DNA from 3 places in the Methylomonas sp. BW4-1 genome. Region 1 is predicted to be linked to each of the others. Evidence: riboswitches for the same ligand, from Rfam matches in the RefSeq annotation. Region 1 holds a riboswitch; each other region holds the start of a gene.
What was found. Region 1 has a riboswitch for cobalamin ahead of ACH5Y9_RS07020 (CbtB domain-containing protein). Riboswitches for the same ligand answer to the same signal wherever they lie in the genome.
Positions count from the first base shown of each region.

Region 1 (3,275 bases):
GCGGCGGATCGGTAGTAATCGGCGCGAAGGCGACCGGCTGCGGCAATCGGCACGGCGCAAGGTTGCTGAGCAATTCGGCGGCTCGCGCCAGGCGAAGATCGAGATCGCCGATTTCGTCGGCCTGCAACAAACCCAGATGCCGCGAAGGTAAGCCGACCGCGTCGTCTTTCGCCATCGCCGCCAGTAGCGGCATGCTGTCCGGCAAGGCTTCTTCCAGCAATTTAGCATGACCCGGACTGCCTACTTTGTTGGCGATGACGCCGGCAAACGGCAAGTTGGCTCTGTAATGGGCTAAGCCATAAGCCACAGCGGCAAAAGTTTGTGCCATGCCGCCCGCATCGATGACAACGGCCACAGGCACGTCTAGTGTTTGTGCCAAATCGGCGCTGCTGCTATCGCCGTCGAACAAGCCCATGACACCTTCAATCAAGACGATGTCAGCGTCGGCGGCGGCGTTATAAAGCATCTCACGGCAATGCGCTTCGCCCATCATCCATAAATCCAGCTGATAAACCGGTTGTTCGCAAGCAAAGCTCAATATTTTCGGATCGATAAAATCCGGGCCGGTTTTGAACACGCGTACCTTGCGGTTTTGCTGGCGATGGTAATAGGCCAAAGCCGCAGTAATGGTGGTTTTGCCTTGCCCGGAGGCAGGGGCGCTGATCAATATCGCCGGGCAATGGCGTGTTGCAGTAGCATTCATCACTAAAACGTTACTTTACGCAACAATCGGCCCGATATGGCGCCTAAGGTCAGCCAGAAAATAGCGTTGTTGATGGATGTTAACACCACAAAATGTTGTTGTAAGGCTTCGGGCGCTAAAGCCTGGGCAACCTCCGGATGCGGTGCGCCGATCAGATGCGGTAAGGCCAGTAAGCCAGCGCCGCCGATTTGCAGCCAGCGCTGTTTGGTCAAAAAAAGACCAAACAAGCCAATCGCGGTAGCGGCGGCCGTAAAAAGCCACCACGCTTGGCGACTGTGCAATTCGGCGCTGTCGGTGCCGGGCAACTCCGGCGGCAAGCCCAATGATGGCGCGACAAAAAATACCCAATAACCGGCCAAACCCCAGCCGAGTCCGCACAGGTAACCGCGTTGATCCCGCCAGTACAGGGCGGCACTGATCAACAAGGCAAAGCCGAAGCCGGTCAGGCCATTGAACAGCAAAGTAAAGCCATTGCGTTGCCAGCCGTCCGTCGGTTGCCAGTCATGCACATGCTCAGCCGATGGTGTTTCGAATTGTTCGGCGGCCAAAATCAAGGGCAAGGTTTGATAGTGTTGTAGCACGCTGAGTAACAAGCCGCCCAATAGTCCCGCCAGTAGCGAGATGGCGATCAGCCTACGAAAATCCGCCATGTTAATGGCAGGGAAACGCAGCGCTATGGCGTCCGTCGTGGGCGGCGTTATGCAGGTAGTTGTTGGCGTCCTGCAAGAAACCCAAACCTAAAACGACGGTCAGGCCCAAAACAATAGCACTCAGGCCGGGCAGGATTTTTGAGGAAGAAAGGGTGGTAGATACCGCGAGTGTTTTCATGGTTGTCTGTTCCGAATAAGGTGGACGGAATAACAGAGGGAAAGACAAACCAAAAAAAACCGATTTGACAGATCGCCCTCCGCAATACTGTGGTGTATCCGTTTTAGGCCTGTCTCCGGGCTCGTGACGAATCACCTACCGTTGCGGGGGCAGCGTCGGCATTTAACCGACTTCCAGTTTCACCCGTGAATGACGGGAACCTTAAAACCAGCGGCGATTGTATGCCGCAGCTAGTCGTAGGGCAAATGAAATGTATTGAAATAAGAATAAACTGTGCGGCAGCAGTTCCTCTCGACAAGTTATCGATCAACCAGTAATCGCCCGCAACGAGTGATTCTATCAAAACTAAACACATGCTCTCTCGGGCTTTCATAACAACGCCCCACCAATCTTCGTCTGTAATCCGGCTCGCCTTTTTCGAGATAAATAGTGGCGCCACAAATGGGACATGCCGCCGAATACCGAACTAACCGAATTACTCTTAAATCCCCGTCTCGTAGCAGTTCGAACTGGGCAGACTGTTCATGAAAATTTGTAAACAGTTCATGAGCTACGACGATTCGATCATCCAACAATAATATCCAAGGCTTGATGATCGTGACCCAGGAACCATAGGGAATCGCGAAAATACTGACCAGTAATGTCAAATCTTGCGTTGTCACGGATCTGGGTACGGATAACGATAGCCATCCAGCATAAGCAATTAACACCGAGAACCCAGCTATGATTGCTAGCCAACCCGCTATAACCCAGACATGCCATTGTCTTAATTCGATTTGTCCACGCCGAAATAACCGACTCGCGATCCAACTGGGTTTGACTTCACCTAGTTCAGTCATTTGATAGCTGGCTTGCAAATCGGCTGCATTGTTCCTGCCAAGGACGCCGTCAATCGTTTGGTCTTCTTCCGTTATTTCCGGTATCGGTTCTGCCTTGATATAGAACGTCGTGAGTTGTCCCGGACCGCCCTTTGTGCTTTTACGGTCAGGTTTTGGATAACAAGACAACCCACGTTTACGAGCAAACTCTAAGATTTGCGGCTCTCGGGTTTCGCAATATTTCTTCAACGAACCCGGCCAATCGATCCACTTTTTAGGATCGGAAATTCCTATAGATTCACCGACTGCGGCGACGATTTCATCAGCCGTGAACCGGCGCTTCGACTCTTCGAATTCTGACTTCTTCAACGATTCCTGGGCTAACGCGCGCAATATGCGGTGCCCTTTTTCATCGCTTGGCTCGCTATCCAACCAATCGATCAAGCATTGAATTACCTCGCGCATAAACCACCCCAAACCAGGTAACCAGCAGTAGTTGTCTGGTTAGCGAATAGCCGATTCATAACAATTTCCTCCATAACAAATTCAAGATAAGCAATATAAAAATGATTTTGGAATGCAATTATTCAGGTCAAACACCAATTAAGGCTCTACTTCTTGTAGGCAAAGTCCCTGGTAAGCAGAACGAGATTAGAAGAATTTCAGGATCATTCAATTCATTGGACCCTGCAATTAGCCTGGCGTTATCAAATTGGCCGTCCGTTATTTGCCGAAAAAAGCGTCGCCAGCGCAATAGGACAATTATTTTCAACAAAGCCAAATCATATCTATCGGGGGTTCCGGAGGTTTGTGACCCAAATCAGGTCACTTTGCGACCGGGACATTTGCGCGTTGCTCTCCTAGCATATCGACAACAGTCGTTAATCAACTCAGAGGCGTTTATGTCAACACTGGACGAAGATCTT
Region 1 covers NZ_CP184125.1:1,515,325-1,518,599, reverse strand. Annotated here, with positions in the region: gene ACH5Y9_RS07030 (cobyrinate a,c-diamide synthase) at 1-703, opposite strand, end outside; gene ACH5Y9_RS07025 (CbtA family protein) at 706-1,353, opposite strand; gene ACH5Y9_RS07020 (CbtB domain-containing protein) at 1,355-1,531, opposite strand; cobalamin riboswitch at 1,621-1,750, opposite strand; gene ACH5Y9_RS07015 (hypothetical protein) at 1,831-2,793, opposite strand; gene ACH5Y9_RS07010 (hypothetical protein) at 2,916-3,275, shown strand, end outside.

Region 2 (3,275 bases), 2.1 Mb from region 1:
CGAAGAAGATTCCGGCGTATTTTCGATTAACGGTGCAGCTGCAAGGTTGGCGTGCCCTGGCGATTTGATTATCGTTTGTGCGTTCGCCAGCTTAGATGAGAAGGAACTGACGAACTACAAGCCGACTTTGGTGTATTTCGACGGCAACAATCGTATTAGCCATTCCAGTCATTCCATTCCTGTTCAGGCCGCCTGATTTAAACATCCGCCGGCGAACGCAATCGCCGGTGGATGTTTGCATTTTTTAAGCTTCAGATACATCTATCTCACTGACCTTCTCGGTCAGGGTGATGCTTTGTTCGATTGCCACCAATACTTTTTGCATGCCGATGCGTTTGTTGGCGTTGATTAAGATTGGCGATTTGATCGAGCCTTTAATGGTCGGCTTGCCATTATCCTGCTCGTTGTCTTTGTGCAGCAGAATTAATATCACCAGTTCGTCGCCCGGCTCTAGTTGCAGCAGCGCTTCTTCGGGGTCGGTTACCGTAAAATTATAATTGATGTTGAAGTGCGACGGATGAGCCGCGGAAAAAGTCAGCTCCGCGTTATCGACCGATTGCAGCCAATAGACAATCTCGCTGCCTTCCTGATGAAATAATTTAAAGCGGGTCTGATCTTCAAAACCGGGTAGGCCGCGCGGAAAATTGATGATAGTGTCCGGATTGATGTCTTGGTTGCCTAACAATTTCGATTGAATTTCCATGATCCCGCCCGTATTCGTTGAAGTCTAAGTTAACAGCATTAATCAATGCACCAATGTATAGCACGGAAAGGGGTATTTGCAATGCGGATTGTCGGTAACCGACCAGGTATTCTTGCTTTATCGCGGCCGACTCCCTACAATTGCTCGCTTCTTTCAGGTGTTTGCGCCGTTTTCTCGGCCAAGCTTAAACAGGAAGTCGGTGCGGCGGTTTTAACCGCCCATGCCGGCGCTGCCCCCGCAACGGTAGATAAGTAAAGAGCTGCGTTTTTTGCCACTGTGCGCTTTGCATGGGAAGGTCGCAGATCAGGCGTCAAGCCACTTATAAGCCCGGAGACTGGCCCGGAAGATCATTCGAGACAGCGGAGGGCTGTTGACGGAATGGTCTGAGTCCATGCCTAGCCTGCCTCCGTCTTTTTCGTTTTCCGTTTTTCCTCTGTCCTTTTTCACCCGGATGCGCGGCGGGCGCAGAGGACAATATGCAAACAATTCTATACAGATCTTTATTGCTGGCGAGTACGCCTTTTACAGTGTGGGCGGCAACCGGCGATGAGGCTATCAACCTTGCCGAAACAGTCGTGACGGCTACCCGAACCGAGACTAGACAGAACGAATTAGCCACGGCGATGACGGTTTATAATCGCCAGGACATCGAGAAACTTCAGGTTAGAACCCTTCCTGAGTTACTAAAAGGCACGCCGGGCGTTGATATGGTGCAAAGCGGTGGTTACGGCAAGGACACCAATGTCTATCTGCGCGGCACTAACTCCGATCATGTACTGGTTTTAATCGACGGCATCAAGGCCGGCTCGGTGACCACCGGCACCAGCGCATTTCAGTTTATTCCTATCGATCAAATCGAACGTGTGGAAATCACTCGAGGCCCGCAGTCCAGCCTGTATGGCTCGGAAGCGATCGGCGGGGTGATTCAGATATTTACTCGCAAGGGCGGCACCAGTGAACGGCCGAACATTGCGCTGGAAGCCGGCGGCGGCTCATACGACACCTATAACGGCTCGGCGGCCGTCAACGGTAAATGGGGCAAGGCTTGGTATAGCTTGAGCGCCGCTCAACTCGGTAGCCAGGGCATCAATGCGCTGAGCGGTGTCAGCGTCGCGAGCGGCTATAATCCGGACCGCGACGGCTATAACAACACCAGTCTGAATGCCAAAGCCGGTTACCGCTTCGACAACGGCGCGGAACTGGAAGCATTTTTCCTGCGAGCCGAAGGCGAAACCGAGATCGACAATTCCATCAGTAGCACCACTGAGTTTGTCAATCAGACGCTGGGAGCCACAGCCAGCGCAAATTTCAGCGATAGGTGGAAATCCACTTTGCGGGTGGGACAAAGCATGGACGATGCCGATCAGTTTCGGCATAACGGTCGGTTTACCAGTCGTTTCAACACCACACGCTGGAACGCCAGTTGGCTGAACGAACTGGCCTTGCATAAGGATCACCAATTGACAGTGGGTGCCGATTACCGCTTCGACGAAGTCGACAGCACCACACGCTATGTCGAAACCTCGCGTTACGATGTCGGAGTGTTCGCTGATTTGCACAGCCGGATTTTCGACAAGCATTTTTTGAACGCTTCCTTGCGGTGGGACGAAAACCAGGCTTTCGGCGATAGTGTCACCGGCAATTTCGGCTGGCGGTTTAATTGGGATTACGGTCTCAGCGCTTTTGCCAGTTTCGGCAATGCGTTTAAGGCGCCGACCTTTAACCAGTTATACTTCCCAGGCTTCGGCAACCCCGGCTTGCGCCCGGAAAAGTCCACCAGCTTCGAAGCCGGTTTTGCCGGCCATCACGATTGGGCCAACTGGGAACTGCGCGCTTATCACACCAATATCGAGGATTTGATTGTATTTAGCGGCACGCCGTCCACCGCCAGAAATATCGGCAAGGCGCAGATAGATGGCATAGAAGCCGAAGTGTCCACGCAAATTCTCGGCTGGAACAACAAACTAAGCATGAACCTGATGACACCGAAGGACAGGCAGACCAATTTGCGCCTGCCGCGTCGAGTGACGGAAAGCTTGTCCTATGATGTCTCGCGCTCGTTCGGTGACATTGATATTGGTGCCTCCGTGCTGGCTCAGGGCGAACGATTCGACGACGCCGCGAACCGGGTCCGTCTGGGCAGCTTTATGACCGCCGATCTGCGTACCGCTTATCGCATCGACAAAAATTGGATGTTAAGCGCCAAACTGAATAATATGTTCGACAAACGCTATCAAACGGTTAACACCTATAACAGCTTCGGCAGAAATTTCTATTTTTCGATCCATTACAATTACTAAACCTTTTTTGGAGAACCCTATGAGTTTGAATCAAACCTTGGCTGTTAAACCCGGCGCGGTCGCGTTGATGGCGTTGATGGCGGCCACCCGTTTTCACCATTTCGGCACCCCGTTCGCATTGCCGGACGCTTCGCTGGCGGTGTTTTTTTTCGCCGGCTTATGGCTTGGTGGACGCTATTTGTTCGCCTTATTGCTGGCGGAAGCGGTGCTGATTGATTACTTGGCGATCACCAAACTCGGTGTCAGCGATTTTTGCGTCTCCAAAGCCTATG
Region 2 covers NZ_CP184125.1:4,802,039-4,805,313, reverse strand. Annotated here, with positions in the region: gene panD (aspartate 1-decarboxylase) at 1-196, shown strand, start outside; gene fliW (flagellar assembly protein FliW) at 245-703, opposite strand; cobalamin riboswitch at 842-1,060, shown strand; gene ACH5Y9_RS22230 (TonB-dependent receptor domain-containing protein) at 1,180-3,003, shown strand; gene ACH5Y9_RS22225 (hypothetical protein) at 3,023-3,275, shown strand, end outside.
Region 2: it holds a riboswitch for cobalamin, as region 1 does, so the genes downstream of both, ACH5Y9_RS22230 (TonB-dependent receptor domain-containing protein) here and ACH5Y9_RS07020 (CbtB domain-containing protein) in region 1, are expected to answer to the same signal.

Region 3 (3,275 bases), 1.8 Mb from region 1:
TTCGGCGTAAATCGGTTTACCGGCTTGATGATGTTGCTGCAAGGCTTGTTTCATGGCGACATTGTCGGCCAATGTTTGGAGATGTAGTTCCGGGTAACCGCCGGGCAGGTAGATACTGTCTGCCTTGGGTAATGCCTGGTCTGCGAGCGGCGAGAAAAACGTCAGTTCAGCGCCCATGGCTTGCAAACAATCCAGATTTGCTTGATAGATAAACGAAAATGCGGCATCGCGAGCTACCGCGATACGCTTACCAGTCAGCAATTTCGGCGGCGGATCGGTAGTAATCGGCGCGAAGGCGACCGGCTGCGGCAATCGGCACGGCGCAAGGCTGCTGAGCAATTCGGCGGCTCGCGCCAGGCGAAGATCGAGATCGCCGATTTCGTCGGCCTGCAACAAACCCAGATGCCGCGAAGGTAAGCCGACCGCGTCGTCTTTCGCCATCGCCGCCAGTAGCGGCATGCTGTCCGGCAAGGCTTCTTCCAGCAATTTAGCATGACCCGGACTGCCTACTTTGTTGGCGATGACGCCGGCAAACGGCAAGTTGGCTCTGTAATGGGCTAAGCCATAAGCCACAGCGGCAAAAGTTTGTGCCATGCCGCCCGCATCGATGACAACGGCCACAGGCACGTCTAGTGTTTGTGCCAAATCGGCGCTGCTGCTATCGCCGTCGAACAAGCCCATGACACCTTCAATCAAGACGATGTCAGCGTCGGCGGCGGCGTTATAAAGCATCTCACGGCAATGCGCTTCGCCCATCATCCATAAATCCAGCTGATAAACCGGTTGTTCGCAAGCAAAGCTCAATATTTTCGGATCGATAAAATCCGGGCCGGTTTTGAACACGCGTACCTTGCGGTTTTGCTGGCGATGGTAATAGGCCAAAGCCGCAGTAATGGTGGTTTTGCCTTGCCCGGAGGCAGGGGCGCTGATCAATATCGCCGGGCAATGGCGTGTTGCAGTAGCATTCATCACTAAAACGTTACTTTACGCAACAATCGGCCCGATATGGCGCCTAAGGTCAGCCAGAAAATAGCGTTGTTGATGGATGTTAACACCACAAAATGTTGTTGTAAGGCTTCGGGCGCTAAAGCCTGGGCAACCTCCGGATGCGGTGCGCCGATCAGATGCGGTAAGGCCAGTAAGCCAGCGCCGCCGATTTGCAGCCAGCGCTGTTTGGTCAAAAAAAGACCAAACAAGCCAATCGCGGTAGCGGCGGCCGTAAAAAGCCACCACGCTTGGCGACTGTGCAATTCGGCGCTGTCGGTGCCGGGCAACTCCGGCGGCAAGCCCAATGATGGCGCGACAAAAAATACCCAATAACCGGCCAAACCCCAGCCGAGTCCGCACAGGTAACCGCGTTGATCCCGCCAGTACAGGGCGGCACTGATCAACAAGGCAAAGCCGAAGCCGGTCAGGCCATTGAACAGCAAAGTAAAGCCATTGCGTTGCCAGCCGTCCGTCGGTTGCCAGTCATGCACATGCTCAGCCGATGGTGTTTCGAATTGTTCGGCGGCCAAAATCAAGGGCAAGGTTTGATAGTGTTGTAGCACGCTGAGTAACAAGCCGCCCAATAGTCCCGCCAGTAGCGAGATGGCGATCAGCCTACGAAAATCCGCCATGTTAATGGCAGGGAAACGCAGCGCTATGGCGTCCGTCGTGGGCGGCGTTATGCAGGTAGTTGTTGGCGTCCTGCAAGAAACCCAAACCTAAAACGACGGTCAGGCCCAAAACAATAGCACTCAGGCCGGGCAGGATTTTTGAGGAAGAAAGGGTGGTAGATACCGCGAGTGTTTTCATGGTTGTCTGTTCCGAATAAGGTGGACGGAATAACAGAGGGAAAGACAAACCAAAAAAAACCGATTTGACAGATCGCCCTCCGCAATACTGTGGTGTATCCGTTTTAGGCCTGTCTCCGGGCTCGTGACGAATCACCTACCGTTGCGGGGGCAGCGTCGGCATTTAACCGACTTCCAGTTTCACCCGTGAATGACGGGAACCTTAAAACCAGCGGCGATTGTATGCCGCAGCTAGTCGTAGGGCAAATGAAATGTATTGAAATAAGAATAAACTGTGCGGCAGCAGTTCCTCTCGACAAGTTATCGATCAACCAGTAATCGCCCGCAACGAGTGATTCTATCAAAACTAAACACATGCTCTCTCGGGCTTTCATAACAACGCCCCACCAATCTTCGTCTGTAATCCGGCTCGCCTTTTTCGAGATAAATAGTGGCGCCACAAATGGGACATGCCGCCGAATACCGAACTAACCGAATTACTCTTAAATCCCCGTCTCGTAGCAGTTCGAACTGGGCAGACTGTTCATGAAAATTTGTAAACAGTTCATGAGCTACGACGATTCGATCATCCAACAATAATATCCAAGGCTTGATGATCGTGACCCAGGAACCATAGGGAATCGCGAAAATACTGACCAGTAATGTCAAATCTTGCGTTGTCACGGATCTGGGTACGGATAACGATAGCCATCCAGCATAAGCAATTAACACCGAGAACCCAGCTATGATTGCTAGCCAACCCGCTATAACCCAGACATGCCATTGTCTTAATTCGATTTGTCCACGCCGAAATAACCGACTCGCGATCCAACTGGGTTTGACTTCACCTAGTTCAGTCATTTGATAGCTGGCTTGCAAATCGGCTGCATTGTTCCTGCCAAGGACGCCGTCAATCGTTTGGTCTTCTTCCGTTATTTCCGGTATCGGTTCTGCCTTGATATAGAACGTCGTGAGTTGTCCCGGACCGCCCTTTGTGCTTTTACGGTCAGGTTTTGGATAACAAGACAACCCACGTTTACGAGCAAACTCTAAGATTTGCGGCTCTCGGGTTTCGCAATATTTCTTCAACGAACCCGGCCAATCGATCCACTTTTTAGGATCGGAAATTCCTATAGATTCACCGACTGCGGCGACGATTTCATCAGCCGTGAACCGGCGCTTCGACTCTTCGAATTCTGACTTCTTCAACGATTCCTGGGCTAACGCGCGCAATATGCGGTGCCCTTTTTCATCGCTTGGCTCGCTATCCAACCAATCGATCAAGCATTGAATTACCTCGCGCATAAACCACCCCAAACCAGGTAACCAGCAGTAGTTGTCTGGTTAGCGAATAGCCGATTCATAACAATTTCCTCCATAACAAATTCAAGATAAGCAATATAAAAATGATTTTGGAATGCAATTATTCAGGTCAAACACCAATTAAGGCTCTACTTCTTGTAGGCAAAGTCCCTGGTAAGCAGAACGAGATTAGAAGAA
Region 3 covers NZ_CP184125.1:3,314,964-3,318,238, forward strand. Annotated here, with positions in the region: gene ACH5Y9_RS15340 (cobyrinate a,c-diamide synthase) at 1-969, opposite strand, end outside; gene ACH5Y9_RS15345 (CbtA family protein) at 972-1,619, opposite strand; gene ACH5Y9_RS15350 (CbtB domain-containing protein) at 1,621-1,797, opposite strand; cobalamin riboswitch at 1,887-2,016, opposite strand; gene ACH5Y9_RS15355 (hypothetical protein) at 2,097-3,059, opposite strand; gene ACH5Y9_RS15360 (flagellar transcriptional regulator FlhD) at 3,182-3,275, shown strand, end outside.
Region 3: it holds a riboswitch for cobalamin, as region 1 does, so the genes downstream of both, ACH5Y9_RS15350 (CbtB domain-containing protein) here and ACH5Y9_RS07020 (CbtB domain-containing protein) in region 1, are expected to answer to the same signal.